One region of the Paenibacillus chartarius genome, then DNA from elsewhere that is predicted to be linked to it. Evidence: riboswitches for the same ligand, from Rfam matches in the RefSeq annotation. Region 1 holds a riboswitch; the other holds the start of a gene.
The links. Region 1 has a riboswitch for cyclic di-GMP ahead of ACFFK0_RS07870 (hypothetical protein). Riboswitches for the same ligand answer to the same signal wherever they lie in the genome.

Region 1 (7,977 bases):
GTAGGAGACATTCGTACCGACAATGTCGATGAAGCGACCGGCGTGAACATTGTCCTGTGCGCTCTGGAAGCTCCGCTGCGGGCCATTGCCGCCAATGCCGGAATCGACGGCTCCGTCGTCGTTGAACGAATCAAGAACGAGCCGGCCGGGGTCGGTTATAACGCCGCTACCGGCGAATGGGTCAACATGATCGAAGCGGGCATCGTCGACCCCGCGAAGGTCACTCGCTCCGCCCTGCAAAATGCGGCTTCCGTTGCGGCAACGTTCCTGACGACTGAATGCGTCATCAGCGACAAGCCGGAACCGAAGAAGTCCGGCAGTGCCCCCGCACCCGATATGGATATGTAACCAAAGTTATATTACCGCTATGTGCCGGCCCGAGATGGGCCGGCTTTTTTTATTTATCCGCTGAGTAGCGGATATCGAACTTTATCGGCATTCCGTATGATATCCCGGCAGGATCGTGGTATGCTTGGAGTAAGTCAAATATTACGCATGTTGACAGGAGGCTCCGCTATGGAAGCAATGCTGATCGTCTTGATCGTTATGGTTGCTGTTATCATTGCCTTTAATGCCGCCAACCGGAAGAATAGCGCTTCTCCGGCTTCCCGCCGTCCTGTGCGGCGTCCCGAGTTCGTTCCTTACGACCGCTCGAAGCTGCCGCCCCGGCTTGGCTTGCTTCACGGGGTGCCGCTCGCGGACACGGAGAACCGCCTGCTGCAGGCATTCGACGATGCATTCGGCAATCGGGTCGTGGAGCGGATGCTGGACCGTTATCCCCGGATGAGTGTCGATGAGGCGGAGTGCCGGCTGTTTGAGCTGAAGCGATATTTTCTGATGGGCGCATTGCTTAGAAGCACGCCGATGTTCTCCGACGAAGTGGACGACGTGTGGCATGAGATGCTGATGTTTACCCGCGAGTATGAACGATTCGGCCAGTCGTTTGTCGGTGCGACGATCCATCATGCCCCGCATGCCGGGAAGACGGAAATGCCGGGGGAGAGAGCGTGGTTCGATTGGCTCTATGCCCATCTGTTCGAAGCGACGCCGTATAGTTCGCGGCTGTGGCACGGGTTTTGCCGATACCCGATGGACCGCGGCCAGCTGAAGCTGCTGGCGGAAGGGGATCCTGCCGAGCTGCGCCAGAAGTATTTCCACGCGGAGCGGGCAGATGCGTATCCCGATATCGGTATGACGATCGAGCGGCTGATCCGTCAGGCGAAGGAGGAGCTTCGTTATGCGGGTGAGCAAACTCATTTTGAGAGAGAGCAGGCTGTTCCGGATTATGTAAGCGGGGCGCTGCTCGGCGTCAGCGCGGCGATGCTGTTCTATTCGATGTCGGACAGCGGCAGCTTCGAGCAGGGAATGGAGCAGGTGCTCACGCCGGAAGAAGAAGAGCAGCTTCGGAAGAACGAAGATACGTCATCCGGATGCAGTTACTCGTCGTGCTCATACGGCTCCTCCGATGATCAGGGCGGGCGGGACAACGACGGCGGACGGGGCGGGGACGGAGGCTATGACAGTGGCGACAGTGGCGGCAGCGGTGGCAGCGATCATGGTGACGGCGGTTCAAGCTCCTGCTCATCCTCGTCCGGATCTTCTTGCGGTTCAAGCTGCGGAGGCGGAGGAGATTGAAAATAGTTCCATATACCTATTAAATTTATAGAAAAATAAGATGGAAGTATGATAACATTTCAAATGTGCATCGTTTATCTTAGACATAGCAGAGAATACACCATTTGACACAATTCGATGATTCTCGAAAGGGCAAACCAAGCGAAAGCTTGGGACGCAAAGCTACAGGGGCTTCCGCGGAATTTGCGCCATGCCAGCCAGCTGCCGAAGGAACGGGTCTTTAGAACCTTTCCTGTCGGAACAGGCAAGGTTCTTTTTGTATGGTTATTTACAACTTTAGAGAACGGGGGGATCGTTCGCGTATGGATCAAAAGATTCGCATGGACGGGTCCGAGAAGGAGCCGAAGCTGGTCATAGACGGCGAACAGTATTTGCTGCACGACCGCTGCTGGGACATCGAAATCGTGACCGGAAAGCTGTTCAGCATTTTGACGTTTTATTGGAAAGGCGAAGTGAAGCTGTCGATTCGCTACGAGCAGAAGAGCGAATCGCTGTGGACGAAGCTGGAGGCGTTCCTGCTGAGCGCTTACGATTATTTACGGTCGGCGTCCGCGACGTTGTCGAATCGTTACGCTGTGTAATAGGAAATATGGCGGAAGCCGGCAGCCCGATATTCGGGAAGCCGGCTTTTTCGACATGGAAATTTTGTCGTTGTCAGACGGCTTGGGGGCGACTTATAATAGAGTGAGAGAGTTTATACATAGGTCTTTGGAACTATTAGGAGGAAAACCATGAGATTAATTACTAGATCTGACTTCGATGGTCTTGTATGTGCAATGCTGTTCAAGAAGCTGGGGATGATCGACGATATGAAATTCGTCCACCCGAAAGATATGCAGGACGGTCTGATCGAAGTGACGTCGAACGACATTCTTGCCAACGTGCCTTACGTTCCGGGCTGCGGCTTATGGTTCGACCATCACGCCAGCGAGCTTACCCGCGTCGGCGAGAAAGTGCAATTCGAAGGAGAAACGCGCATTGCCCCGAGCGCGGCGCGTGTCGTATACGACTACTACGGCGGCCGGGACAAGTTCGGAGCGGAGCTGGACGATATTATGGCCGGCGTGGACAAGGCCGACTCCGCACAATTTACCCGCGAAGATATATTAAATCCGAAGGGCTGGGATTTGCTCTCGTTTATTATGGATGCGAGGACGGGACTCGGCCGTTACCGCGACTACCGGATCAGCAACTATCAGCTGATGGAGGATCTGGTCGATCACTGCGCCAAGCTGACCTCCGAGGAAGTGCTTGCGCTGCCGGACGTGGCAGAGCGCGTGAAGCGTTACTTCGAGCTGGACAAGGAGTACCGCGACATGCTGCTGAAGCATACGCGGACAGACGGCAATGTGATCGTTACCGATCTGCGTGACGTCGATCCGATTTTCCCGGGCAACCGGTTCATGGTATACGCGCTGTTCCCCGAGCAGAACATCTCGATCTGGGTCGTGGATGGACGGGCGAAGCAAAATTGCGTGTTCGCCTGCGGCCACAGCATCCTGAACAAGACGTCGAAGACGAACATCGGCGAGCTGATGCTGAAGAACGGCGGCGGCGGCCATCATGCGGCGGGTACGTGCCAGGTGCCTTACGAGCAAGCAGAAGAGACGCTCCAGTCGCTGATCGGGTCGATGAAGCGGGACGGGTAGCAATTATCTAAGTATTGGTGAGCCTGTGGGTGCACGGAAACGGTGCATGTACAGGCTTTTTTTGTGTATAGCCAGGAAATTAAAGATCAACCTTTCTGTGGATGGGCATCTTTGCCACGAAAGGGGCGGCAGGGACGGTTTGAATTCAAACCAAAATCAGATGAGCTAGCTGTTCGCAATAATCTTGTTGTATGCAGGCAGGTATTTATGGCTGACCGCGTTTCTTGCTAACCATTTTAAGCGAATCCGTCGAATAATCCCGGAAAGGAGCAGGGAGTTCGCAACAAGGACCGAAAGGGCGTTGTTGGAGGCGGAAAGGAGCGGGGAGTTCGCAACAAGGGCCGAAAGGGCGTTGTTGGAGGCGGAAAGGAGCGGGGAGTTCGCAACAAGGACCGAAAGGGCGTTGTTGGAGGCGGAAAGGAGCAGGGAGTCCGCAACAAGGACCGAAAGGGCGTTGTTGGAGGCGGAAAGGAGCGGGGAGTTCGCAACAAGGGCCGAAAGGGCGTTGTTGGAGGCGGAAAGGAGCGGGGAGTTCGCAACAAGGACCGAAAGGGCGTTGTTGGAGGCGGAAAGGAGCGGGAAGTTCGCAACAAGGACCGAAAGGGTGTTGTTGGAGGCGGAAAGGAGCGGGGAGTTCGCAACAAGGACCGAAAGGGCGTTGTTGGAGGCGGAGAGAAGCGGGGAGTTCGGGGGGCGTCACCTCGTATGCCAAGGCGGAATTGGAAGTGACGAGTTTCCAATAGCGGCCTGAAGCCAAACAACCGGCAGCCCTGACACGACGGTGCGCACCGTAGGCTGCCGGTTGTGCGCCGGGTTACTTCCGCGGCGGCAACGGGCCGAAAAATTGATGAAAGTGCGTTTCGATGCGGCCGTTGAACAGCTTCCGGTTTTTGTCCGAGCGGCGGCCCATATAATGCTCCAATTGGCGCGCCGGCGAGATGACGAAGGCCGACCACGTCGGCAGCCGGTCGTAGAGGCGCCCGAGCTCGCGCAGGGCGTGCTCGGCCTCGCTCTGATCGCCAAGCCGTTCCCCGTAGGGCGGGTTGGTGATCAGAGCGCCGTAATCGCCGCGCGGCTGCGCTGCGGCGATATCGCTGACGCGGAAGCGCAGCTCCCGCGCGAGCCCCGCCGCCTTGGCGGCGGCTTCGGCGACGTCCACCGCGGCGCGGTCGACGTCGCTGCCGGCGATGTCCAGCGGAACATCGTCGCGAACCGCGTCATACGCCTCCTCGCGGGCCTGGTCCCACAGCTCCTCGGGGAGCCTGTCCCACGCCTCGGAGGCGAACGTGCGCCGCAGACCCGGCGCGATATTCCAGCCGATCAGCGCCGCTTCAATCGGGATCGTGCCGGATCCGCAGAACGGATCGTACAGCGGCCGGTGCGGCTGCCAGCGCGACAGCTGCACAAGCGCGGCTGCCAGCGTCTCCTTGAGCGGCGCTTCGGTTACGAGCTTGCGGTAGCCGCGCTTATGCAGGCTCAGACCGGTTGTGTCCAGCGTCAGCGTAGCGATATCGTTCAGCAGGGACACTTCGATCGTATAGCGCGGCCCCGTCTCGGCGAACCAATCGCCGCCGCCGTAATGACGCTTCATGCTGTCGACGACCGCCTTCTTGACGATGCCTTGGCAGGCCGGCACGCTCGACAGCTGCGATTTGTGGGAGCGCCCCTCTACCGGGAACGCCGCATCCTCGGGGATCCATTCATGCCAGGCAAACGCCTTCGTTCCTTCAAACAGTTCATCGAAGGTGACGGCCCGGAACTGCCCCATTCGAATCAAGACCCGATCCGCCGTGCGCAGCCACAAATTCGTGCGGGCAATCGCCAGCTCGTCGCCCCGGAATACCACTTTACCGTTCTCGACCGTCTGGTCGGTATAGCCAAGCTCCTTTAATTCACGCGCCACCAGCGCTTCCAGCCCCATTGCGCAAGCGGCCACCAATTCCAGCTGAGCCAATGAATTCATCCTTCCGTGTGTGCTACAATAAAACTTAGTATAGGCGAAATCCGGTAACGGAACAAGGAGGCCATGTCGAATGGAACAACAATCGTCGCCGCTGCCGACAGCGGAGCAATACGTAGATGACTTGTATGCACAGGATGAGCAGCTGGAGTTCGTGCTGCAATCGATAAGGGACAACGGAATGCCGCAAATTTCGGTAAAACGGGGATACGGACGGCTGCTCACGCTGCTTGTGAAAATGACCCGGGCCGGCAGAGTGCTTGAAATCGGCGCATTAGGCGGGTACAGCGGCATTTGTTTGGCGCGGGGATTGGCGAAGGGCGGAACGCTGATGTCGCTGGAGCTGCGGGAGGAGTATGCCAAGCTGGCACACGAAAACTTGACGAAGGCGGGTTTCGGTAATACGGTGACGTATATGACGGGAGAAGCTCTACCGAACCTGGAGAAGCTGTACGCGCACAATGAGCGGTTTGACTTCTTCTTCATCGACGCGGATAAAGGCAACTACCCGAATTATTTGGAGTGGGCGATCAAGCTGGGAACGCCGGGGGCCATCATCATCGGCGACAATACGCTGCTGCACAACAAGGTGATGGATCCGGCCGAACAGGGCAACAACGTTCGGCGAATGCGCGAATTCAACCGCATGATGGCCGAAGATCCGCGGCTGGAAAGCGTTATGCTGACTGCCTATGACGGGTTGACGATCGCGAGGATCGTCTAAGGTCAGCCGTTATGTGGTCTGGCTGCAGGCGGCGGGGGAGGCGGCGGCGGATCGACGGCCGAAACCGGCTGCTCCGCGATCCGGCGCTGCTGCTCTTCCCGCAGCAGCCGGACGGCTTCACGGTGCTGGAGCGTACTCCAATATACGATCAGAAGCTCGGACAACAGCACGAGCACGACGACTTTTCGCCAATTCAGACGCATAGGCCACCGGCTTTCCAAAGGTTGATCCATCAAGGGCGTGTCGTATGAGCAGGACACAGCCCTATTTTACCATATGCAGTGTGCGGTTTGCTATCGCTAATCGTTGCTATTCCGCTCCGGAAGGCAGCTTTCGCACTAAGGTACGGCGTACCCAGAGCGAATTGAACAGAAGCAGTCCGGAGGCGACCGCAAACAGCCCTTGGATCGGCACGAATGACGATGTCGCCCCTCCGATGACGGGGCCGCTCATGTTGCCGAGGCTGAGTGCGCTGGAATTGAAGCTGTAGGACCGGCTTTCCATGCCGCCGGGGGTATGCTTGCGGATCAGCGCGTTGACGGTCGGCAGCAGACCGCCCATGAAGATGCCGAGCAGGAACCGAGCCGCCAGCAGCTGCCACACCTTCTGCGCCAGCGCTTGCGGAATAAAGGCGGCGGATGCGCCGATCAGCGAGATCATCAGGATCCGTTCGTGGCCGATCCGGTCGGCCAGCCTGCCAAGCAGCGGCGAGGCGATCATGTTGGAGAAGCCGGTTACGGAGCTGACGAGACCCGCGTAGAAGGCGAGATTGCCGCCGGGACCGTGAAGCTTCTCGACGAACAGCGGCATCAGCGGCATCGTGCAGAGCATCGAGAATTGGATGAGGAACGTGACTGCATATAGCGACGGCAGCTGCGGAACTTGACTCAGCTGTTTGAAGCTCTGCACGATGGATATCTTCGGCTTGGCCGACTGCTCGGCTTTATCGAATTTCTCCCTCACCAGCAGCATGGACAGGAAGGAAGCCGTGAACAACAGTGCGCCCGTTACATAGAAAATATTGCGAAACCCGATCGCGTCGGCGAGCAGACCGCCCAGGAACGGCCCCATAATCGTTCCGGCTACGGCGCCCGACTGCAGGGTGCCCATCGCGAAGCCCATCTTCTCCTTCGGGGTGTTGGAGGACATCAGAGCTACTGCAGCGGGGGCGTAGCCGGAGATCGTGCCGTTCAGCATACGCAGCAGCAATAGCTGCCATGGGTGTGTAGCGAAGCCCATCAGCACCATTACGGCGGACATGCCGAAGCCGGAGCGAAGCAGCATCATTTTACGGCCGTACCGGTCGGCGAGATTGCCCCAGATCGGCTGAGCGAGGAACGAGGTGACAAAGTTACCGGCGAATATAAGTCCGGCCCACGTCGCCACTGCATGCTCCTCCGTTATGCCCATCTCGCGGATGTAAAGCGGGAGGAACGGGATGATCATCGTCATTCCGCCGAGTACCATGAATTGTCCGAACCAAAGGACGATAAGGTTGATTTGCCAGCGTGCCATTGTGCGTATCTCCTCCAGTTTGATGTATATTTTTCCCGCATGCGGTTAACCTAGCCAAGGATGAAATTACCAAATTACACGGTGAAGCACCGGGGAGGACGTATTCGCATGCCGTTCGGCGCACATGAAACGATGGAAATCCACGAAATTTTGAACGAGAAAATCAACGCGATCAATCACTTCTCGCTGTACGCGCAAGCTGCACAGTCGCCGGAAGTGCGCGACCTTGTCCGCCGCCACCTCCATGCGTGCATGGAGCATTACGATCAAATCGTCGGCTATACGCATGATTACAGTGCTGCGCAGGGCATGGGCAATCCGCTCGGACAGTTCCCTCAAGTGCAGCCGGAGCAAATCGTGTACGGATTGGACAATCCGGCCCGTGTAGCGCCGCTTGTGCAGAACGGATTGAGCGATCAGCAAATTTTGATGGCGGTGCTGAACTGCCATAAGAACTCGGCAAAGAACGCGATGCATGCGTCGCTGGAGATCGC
Region 2 (7,977 bases), on a different contig from region 1:
CCCCTTCGATACCCTCGCTCTCGGTGTACATATCGTACAGTACATACGTATATACGCTGACATCGTTTGCCGACGCATACGGCGAACGGAGCATTCGCGGAATCGGAAATAACGGTTTGACCGACGATTTCATCAGCTCTGCGGCTTGACGGTCATAGAACTGCGCTTCGTCATTCATCGTTTCGGGACCTGTCGATAAGAAGCGGTTCATTTTTTTGTTATAAATATAGACGGAATGCACGTAGCTATTGGATTGAACGATATTTTTCAATTTGCCGACCGTCTTATGAATCGCCTCGTAATCGTTCGAGTCATCATACATGAACGCGGTGTTCGCGGGGTCGGCATACAGCGTCCACAGGAAATTGACCGCCGTGCGGTTCATGACTTGGGCGCTGACGCTCGTTTGCGATAAAAACTTCGCATTCGTCTGGGCAATCGTCTTCAGCGTCTCATTCGACGTAATCGTATAGAGCACATAGGACAGCACCATGATGACAACGCTAAGCAGGATCGAGAAGAACAAGAGCATCTTGGAAAATGTGCTGAGCGACCGCCAAATTGTGTTCATCTCCAGTACCCCCTTCGAGAATGACCGCCGGGGTGCCCGCTTCCATTAGCCTTTCACGGCGCCGATGACCATGCCCCGAACAAAATATTTTTGGAAAAACATATACACGAAAGCTACAGGTCCGATCGTCAGCACGGCCATCGCCATGCGCACCGTATCGGACGGAACGTCCCGCAGGCTGCTGTCCGAATTCGGATTCATCAGCATGTACTCGATATTTTCTTTCATCATAATTAACAAATACTGGAGTGAAATCAAATTTCTATCTTCAATATATAGCAAACTGCTAAACCAGTCATTCCAATAATTCATCGTCGTGAACAAGCCAATGGTCGCAAGAATCGGACCGGACAGCGGCAAAATGATGCGGATGTACATCTGCCACTCGGTGATCCCGTCCAATGTGGCGGATTCGATCACCGCTTCGGGGATCGTTTGGAAAAACGTGCGGGTCAGCAGCACATAGAACGGGTTGATCAACGCAGGCAAAATCAATGCCCATATCGTATCCTTCAGATGCAAATATTGCGTGACCAATATATATAACGGCACCAGTCCTCCGTTGAAGAGCATCGTGAAGAACACGTAAAACGAAAGCGGGTTCTTATAGGCAAAATCTTTGCGCGACAGCGGATAAGCGAGCAGCGACGTGATCAACAAGCTGAGCAGCGTGCCCAGAACGGTAACGGCGATGGTCACTTTGTAGGAAGCGAGAAGCTGGTCCGCATCCTTGAGCACGAGCCGGTACGATGCCAAACTCCATCTGTCGGGAATGAGCCGGAAGCCGTTCAGCGTAAAGGCGGACGACTCCGTGAACGAGGCGGACACGACAAGGACGAGCGGAAGAAGACAGGCTAAACAGACCGCCGTCATGAAACCGTACAAGCCGATAAGGCTGAACAAATGCCGGTTGGATTTCACGTGAAGCCCTCCCTTCTAAAAGAGTGCGTTGTCCGCATTCACTTTACGGACGAAATAATTGGAGCCTAACACGAGCAGAAAGCCGACAATCGATTGGTAGACGCCTGCGGCGGATGCCATCCCGATATCGCCAACCGTTCGCAGCATGCGAAACACATACGTATCGATAACGTCGGTCGTCGGGTATAGCTGTCCGATATCCTGCGTTACGTTATAGAACAATCCGAAATCCGCATAGAAGATACGGCCGATCGAGAGAAGTGTCATGATCGTAATGACCGGTACAAGGCACGGCAGCGTAATATAGCGAATTTGCTGCAGCTTGCTCGCTCCGTCGATTTTCGCCGCTTCGTAATATTCCGGACTGATGCCGATTATGCTGGCCAAAAAAATAATCGACGTATATCCTGCCTGCTTCCAAATCACGGTAATCGTTAAAATAAACGGCCAGTAGGCCGGTTCAGTGTACCACGAAACGGCCTCCCGGTCGAACGCGGCGAGCACGTGATTCACGAGACCGCTCGCAGCCAGCAGCGCGAACACCAAATAGCCGACTAGCACCCAGGATAACAAATGAGGCAGAAACAGTACCGATTGATAAATGCTGCTCATCCAGCGGCTCTTGATCTCGTTCATCACGATCGCCAAGGCGACGGCCGCCACTGTCCCGAAAGCGATGAAGGAGAAGTTCAAGGCAAGCGTGTTGTACGTAATCCGCCAAGCATCCTGGCTGTTGAACAGAAATTCGAAGTTGCGCAGCCCGATCCACGGACTGCCCCAAATCCCGTCGACTGCGTTGTAATTTTTGAAGGCGATTACAATACCGAACATCGGAACGTACGAAAATACGAAAATGCAAAGCAGCCCCGGCAGCGCCAGCAGGAGCAGCGCCTTATTTTTGTTCAGCGTCTTCGCCGCCCTGCGTAATGCCGTTTCCATCATCCCCGTCACTCCTTTCAAAGGATTCGTCAAGCAGCCTTATCATACAACCTTCACGCAGCGCCACCCACCTCAAATGCATGAAGCAAGGACAAATTACGATCTTGAAACGGACAATTTACGAAACAACGGATAAAAATCGAACACAACGCAAAAAAACGCCGGCAGGACGTCTGAATTCCAGCTGTCCACCGGCGGTTCTTATGTTTGATTAGGATTGCGTTGTTACGCCGTACTGAAGCAGCTCTTTCAATTGCTCGCCCGGAACCGGCATACCGAGTGCGTAGCCTTGTCCGCCGTCGCAGCCGAGCTTCCGAAGCAGTGCCATCTGTTCTTTCGTCTCTACGCCTTCAGCCACTACTTTCACGCCGAGCTTGTGGCAAAGGTGAATAACGGCGTCGACAATGGCGCAATCCTCCTCGCTTTCGGTCATCGAACGAATGTACATTTTATCCAGTTTGAGCACGCCGAGCTTGATAGACTTGATGCTCTGCAGCGACGAATAGCCGGTTCCGAAATTATCGATGGTTATCGTAACGCCGGCAGCCTGCAGCTTTTTCAGCACTTGAATATGCTTCTCCTGCTTCATCGTATGCTCGGTCACTTCCAATTCCAGACACGACGCATCCATTTCGGTTTCAGCAAGTATGGTCATGACCTTCCCGACGAAATCCGCCTGTAAAATTTCTTGCGGGGATACGTTGACCCCCATCCGAAGCGGCGGCAGCCCGAGCTCCCGGCATTCCCGGGCTAACCGGCAAACGGAACGAAGCACCCATTCGCCGATCGGTATGATCAAATTCAATTCCTGCGCCAGTGCGATGAATTCGGACGGCTTGATCAAGCCGAATTCGGCATGATTCCAATGCAGCAGCGCCTCCATACCGATAATTTCCATCCGGGTCAAGTCGATTTTCGGCTGATACAGCAGGACGAATTCGCCCCGCTCCAGCGCTCCAAACATGTCGGTCTCCAGCCGGAAAGCCTTGAAGCACTCCTCTTCATAATGCGGCTTGTATCGCATTACGGTATTCACGGCTTTCTTCCTGGCCCGATGCATGGCGCTTTGAGCCCGGTTCAGCAATGTACCCGCGTCCGTTCCGTCCCCGGGGTATGTGCTGATGCCGGCCGCTCCCGACAGCACCACCTCATACGGACCGATCGGAAACGTCCGATCGAGCGACCGGAAGAACAACTCCGCTGCGGCGTAGAGCTTTTGCGTATCCGCTTCCTTGCAAACGATGCTTATCGTATAATCTCCTGTCCGGCATATCAAATCTGCGTTCGGCAGCAGCTCGGCCGCGCGCTCCGCGAACAGCCGCAGCGCTTCGTCGGCAAGCGATTGCCCGAGCGTATCCGCGATCATATCCAGCGGCATGGCAACGAGGGAAACGATGGCGATGGGAGGCTGCGGCTGCTCCGCGAGATTGCAGCCGGTCCGGAAATATTCCTCCAGCATCGTCCGGTTCGGCAGCCCTGTAGCCGGGTCATGCAAAGCCATGTGACGGATCTGATCCTTCATCAGCTTCTGCTCAGTCATATCGAACGCAATGCCAGTTAACGATACGATATTTCCGTCATTGTCGAGCTCCGGAAAGACGCGGTCGTGAATCCAGCGAATTTCGCCTTGACCGCTAATAATACGGTACTCATGTACGATAGAACGACCGCTTTGCAATTGACCTTGATTGGCCATGACTGCGGCATAGTCGTCAGGGTGGATCATTTGCTGCCATAGGTCCGGCTCGGAATAAAAAGCTTGCACCGGATGACCGTATACTTTTTCCGCCCCCAGAGACAATTGCAGCAGCTTTCGGGTTCCAGGCTCTACCGACCAAATCGCCACATTCAGCGTTTCGAATATATGCTCGAGCTGAAGCTTCGATTGAATGAGCTCCTTCTTCAAAATTTGGCTCGACGTAATATCTCTCGAAATGACATGGATGCGAGGGTGCTTGTCCCCTTCGCTGTAACATAAAGACAACACGATTTGCAGCGATTTCCGCTTGTCGTTCTTCGCCATTACATCAACATCGATGGAGCGAATTTCGCCTTGCTTCGCCTGCTCGAGCGCCCGGCGAAACCGATTCCGATGCTCGGGCACGACCAAGTCGGCGAAAGGGATTTGCAGCAGTTCTTCGCATGTATACGAAACGAGCTTGGACAAGGCCGCGTTCTGCTCCTCCACCATGCCCTGCTCGTTCAAGATGAATAACGGATACGGGAAACCCGTAAGCCATTTTTCGTGCAATAACCACGTTCTCATGCTGCCGCCCTCCAAGAAGAAATAAAAAAACCGATGATCATTCGGCAGCTGGCTGGCATCGCGGACATCCGCCTTAGCCCCTGTAGCTTTGCGTCTCAAGCTTTCGCCTGGTTTGCTCTTATCGCGATTCGGTTATCATGGTTTGCTTGTACATATTCAACACAGATCGGCTTTCTCCTTCCGTGCATGAAAAATCTTCGGGGCGGCTACGCTAACGTTATTCCATAATGAACAGGCAGGTGTAACGATGAAGCAATCCGAGCAATCGTCCAACCGCAGCCAAGAAAATCAAGCACTTCCTCCCGAATTTGAATTGCCGCATAAGTTGAACGATTCGGAGGCAGGCAAAGGCTGGACGGCCTTTGCCGATCAAGAGGAATATGTAGACGAGCCGTAAGTGCAGTCTGCCGCACTTGAAGTTACGAAAAGAACCTTCGCCTCCCTTCTTAAAAGGGAACGAAGGTTCTTTTCCATGTTTCATTTATGCATATACAAGCTCCCCATCTCGGACAGCCTCTTGCGCGGGCGCTGCTGCAGCGGCAGATCCCGCCATCCGCTTCGTTTGCGAGTCCGTCACATAGTCGCATAAATATTTGACAAATGCCTCGTCCCGGGCCAGCCATGCCGCATAATGGCGCTTCACATGGCGCTCGGCCGCCGCGAATGTCGGGAACGACAGCTCGAGCCTTTCCCCGTTCTCCTCGATGTGCCATTCCCCTCCCGATTGATAAATCCACAGCCGGTCGTCCTGGCGGTTGACATAGAGACTGCCATGCACATTGTCCTTCACGTTGTACGTATTGCGGAAAGCGTCGGGCTGCATCGGCTCGATCGCGAACGGCTCGGCGACATAGATGCGGTACAGCTCTTCGCTGAGGTTACAGCCGGCCGCCTTCGAGTGACCGCCTCCGCCGTACCTTCCGGCAATTTCGGACACGTCGATGCCGTCGTGCACCGTACGCAGACTAACCTTGCGCCCGCCCATATTAAGGATGACGATATAATCGAGATGGGCGTGTTCTTTGCCCAGCTCGTTGCCGAGCTCGGAATGGTACGATTCGGCATGGACGATGCCGATGCATTCTTCTCCTACGTAGGTTTGTACCATTTCCCGTCTTTTGCGCCTGACGTACCTTTCGATCCGTTCTTCTTCGATCTCCAAAATTTTGGTCTCGAAGTCGTCGAAGAAAAACTCGTCATGCTCCTGAAGCCTTTGCACCATTTTCCCTTCGAACTCATCGATCGATACCATGTAAAATAAGTCATTCAGCCGTTTGGCCATCTGATTGCCGAGTCGTTCCCAGTCCCACGTATCATATTGACGGACAAGCTCGACGAACTGCGCCAGCGCTTGTGTAGGCTGCAGATGACCTTTCTCCACCAAGTGTTCATAAAACAACGATGTCGCGCATGCGGGACGCCCGTCCGTATACTCCACCTGTACAAAGCTCCAATGATGCCGGTTCAGGTGAAGCGCGGACTTATGATGATCAATCAGCCGGATCGTTCCGCCGGCTTTGGCGTATGCGGTCATTCGCTCTTCATTATCGCTGTTTACGGACAGATCGGTGATAAACACCTCAGCCGGCCGCTTCTTCGCCCCGTTCATCTTTGCCAGAAACCTCTCAACCTGAGGGTTCAAGCTGGATACGGAATTGTAACGGATATCCGCCTGCTCTCCGAATGCGCATCGCGCGACGATCCCGCATCCGACTCCATCCAAATCGTTGTGGGTAAACACCAAGATCACGCTGTCGTCCCTCCATATTCTGCGCAAAAATCAACACGTGCCTGCAGCTTCGTTTCCGCGGCGCACCACCTAGAATTCCCTCGCCTAGCCGCGTTATCCTTGGGATCGTTCTCGTATAAATCGATGCCGAATGACACACAATCTGATATAGCAATGCAACCGGACCACCGGAGTCATGTTAGGAATGAACATCAATTGCCGGGAAAGGTGGTCGCTATGAAGCCGAAGAAGTGGGACCTCATTTCACTTGCCTCTATCCCACTCATCATGACACTGGGAAACTCGATGCTGATCCCTGTGCTCCCGTTGATGGCAAGAGAATTGGCAATTACTTCGCTGCAAGTGAGCATGTTCATTACCGTTTTTGCCGTTGTGGCTATCCTGTTGATTCCGATTGCCGGTTATTTGTCGGACCGTTACGGACGGAAGAAAGTAATCGTACCAAGTTTAATTATTACCGGGGTCGGGGGAGCCGTCTCCGCTTTGGGGGCTTGGCTGCTGAAAGACGGCATGGCCTATTGGACGATTGTCGGCGGACGATTCCTGCAGGGCATCGGTGCGGCGGGCGCCGCCCCAGTCGTTATGCCTTTGATCGGTGATATGTTTAAACGGGAAAGCGAAGTCAGCCACGGTCTCGGCGTCATCGAAACATCGAATACGTTCGGCAAAGTGCTGAGTCCGGTGCTGGGCGCGGCGCTCGGTTCGGTGCTGTGGTATTTACCCTTCGTCTCCATCCCTGTATTCTGTGCCGTATCCGTTCTGCTTGTCCTATTTCTCGTCAGGTCGCCGAAGATGAAGGAAAGTCCGCCGAAGTTCGCCGAGTTCCGCAAATCGGTTGCCGCTATTTTCAAGCAGAAGGGCCGCTGGCTGTATGCCATATTCGCCATCGGCGGCATTTGCATGTTCGTCGTGTTCGGCGTGCTGTTTTACTTATCGTCGAATCTCGAGGATACTTTCGGAATAACCGGAATTACCAAAGGATTGATATTGGCGATTCCAACGGGGGCCCTATGTTTGGCCTCTTATGTGACCGGTAAATTTATCGGCTCAAACAAGAAGCGGATGAAATGGGTGAATTTCTTCGCCATGGTGCTCGTGACCGCTTCGATCTTTGCCATAGCCTGGTTTGATAACATCATATTCGTCATAGCATCGCTTGTGCTTGGCGGTGCGGGAATCGGCATCTCGCTGCCGTGTCTGGACGCCCTGATTACGGAAGGCATTCAGAAGGAGCAGCGCGGTACGATATCCTCGATTTACAGCTCCGTCCGGTTCGTCGGCGTGTCGCTCGGTCCTCCGGTCGTTTCTTTGCTGATGGGCATTTCACATTCCGTCCTGTTTCTCACGATTGCCGGACTGTCCGCTTTTGCAGCGCTGCTAACATTGGTAGCGATTCGCCCGCAGGAAAAGAACAACAAATCGTCCAAGCCTCAACCGCCGCGGGAGCGGAAAAACAGGGTATTCGTTATGCACAAACGCGAACCGGCGCGATAACCCTTATAGACACAGCAAAAAACGCCGATGGTTATG

Region 2: linked by a shared signal. The riboswitch ahead of ACFFK0_RS20320 (EAL domain-containing protein) and the one ahead of ACFFK0_RS07870 (hypothetical protein) in region 1 are both predicted to bind cyclic di-GMP.

The regions. Positions count from the first base shown of each region.
Region 1 covers NZ_JBHLWN010000029.1:30,457-38,433, forward strand. Annotated here, with positions in the region: gene groL (chaperonin GroEL) at 1-348, shown strand, start outside; gene ACFFK0_RS07865 (UCP032817 domain-containing protein) at 517-1,635, shown strand; cyclic di-GMP riboswitch class I at 1,757-1,844, shown strand; gene ACFFK0_RS07870 (hypothetical protein) at 1,938-2,216, shown strand; gene ACFFK0_RS07875 (exopolyphosphatase) at 2,367-3,284, shown strand; gene ACFFK0_RS07880 (hypothetical protein) at 3,586-4,035, shown strand; gene ACFFK0_RS07885 (THUMP domain-containing class I SAM-dependent RNA methyltransferase) at 4,099-5,247, opposite strand; gene ACFFK0_RS07890 (O-methyltransferase) at 5,318-5,968, shown strand; gene ACFFK0_RS07895 (hypothetical protein) at 5,971-6,171, opposite strand; gene ACFFK0_RS07900 (MFS transporter) at 6,278-7,483, opposite strand; gene ACFFK0_RS07905 (spore coat protein) at 7,592-7,977, shown strand, end outside.
Region 2 covers NZ_JBHLWN010000077.1:124,356-132,332, forward strand. Annotated here, with positions in the region: gene ACFFK0_RS20305 (AraC family transcriptional regulator) at 1-571, opposite strand, end outside; gene ACFFK0_RS20310 (carbohydrate ABC transporter permease) at 617-1,492, opposite strand; gene ACFFK0_RS20315 (ABC transporter permease) at 1,508-2,431, opposite strand; gene ACFFK0_RS20320 (EAL domain-containing protein) at 2,643-4,697, opposite strand; cyclic di-GMP riboswitch class I at 4,738-4,824, opposite strand; gene ACFFK0_RS20325 (hypothetical protein) at 4,945-5,094, shown strand; gene ACFFK0_RS20330 (DHH family phosphoesterase) at 5,179-6,447, opposite strand; gene bcbE (bacillibactin exporter BcbE) at 6,664-7,941, shown strand.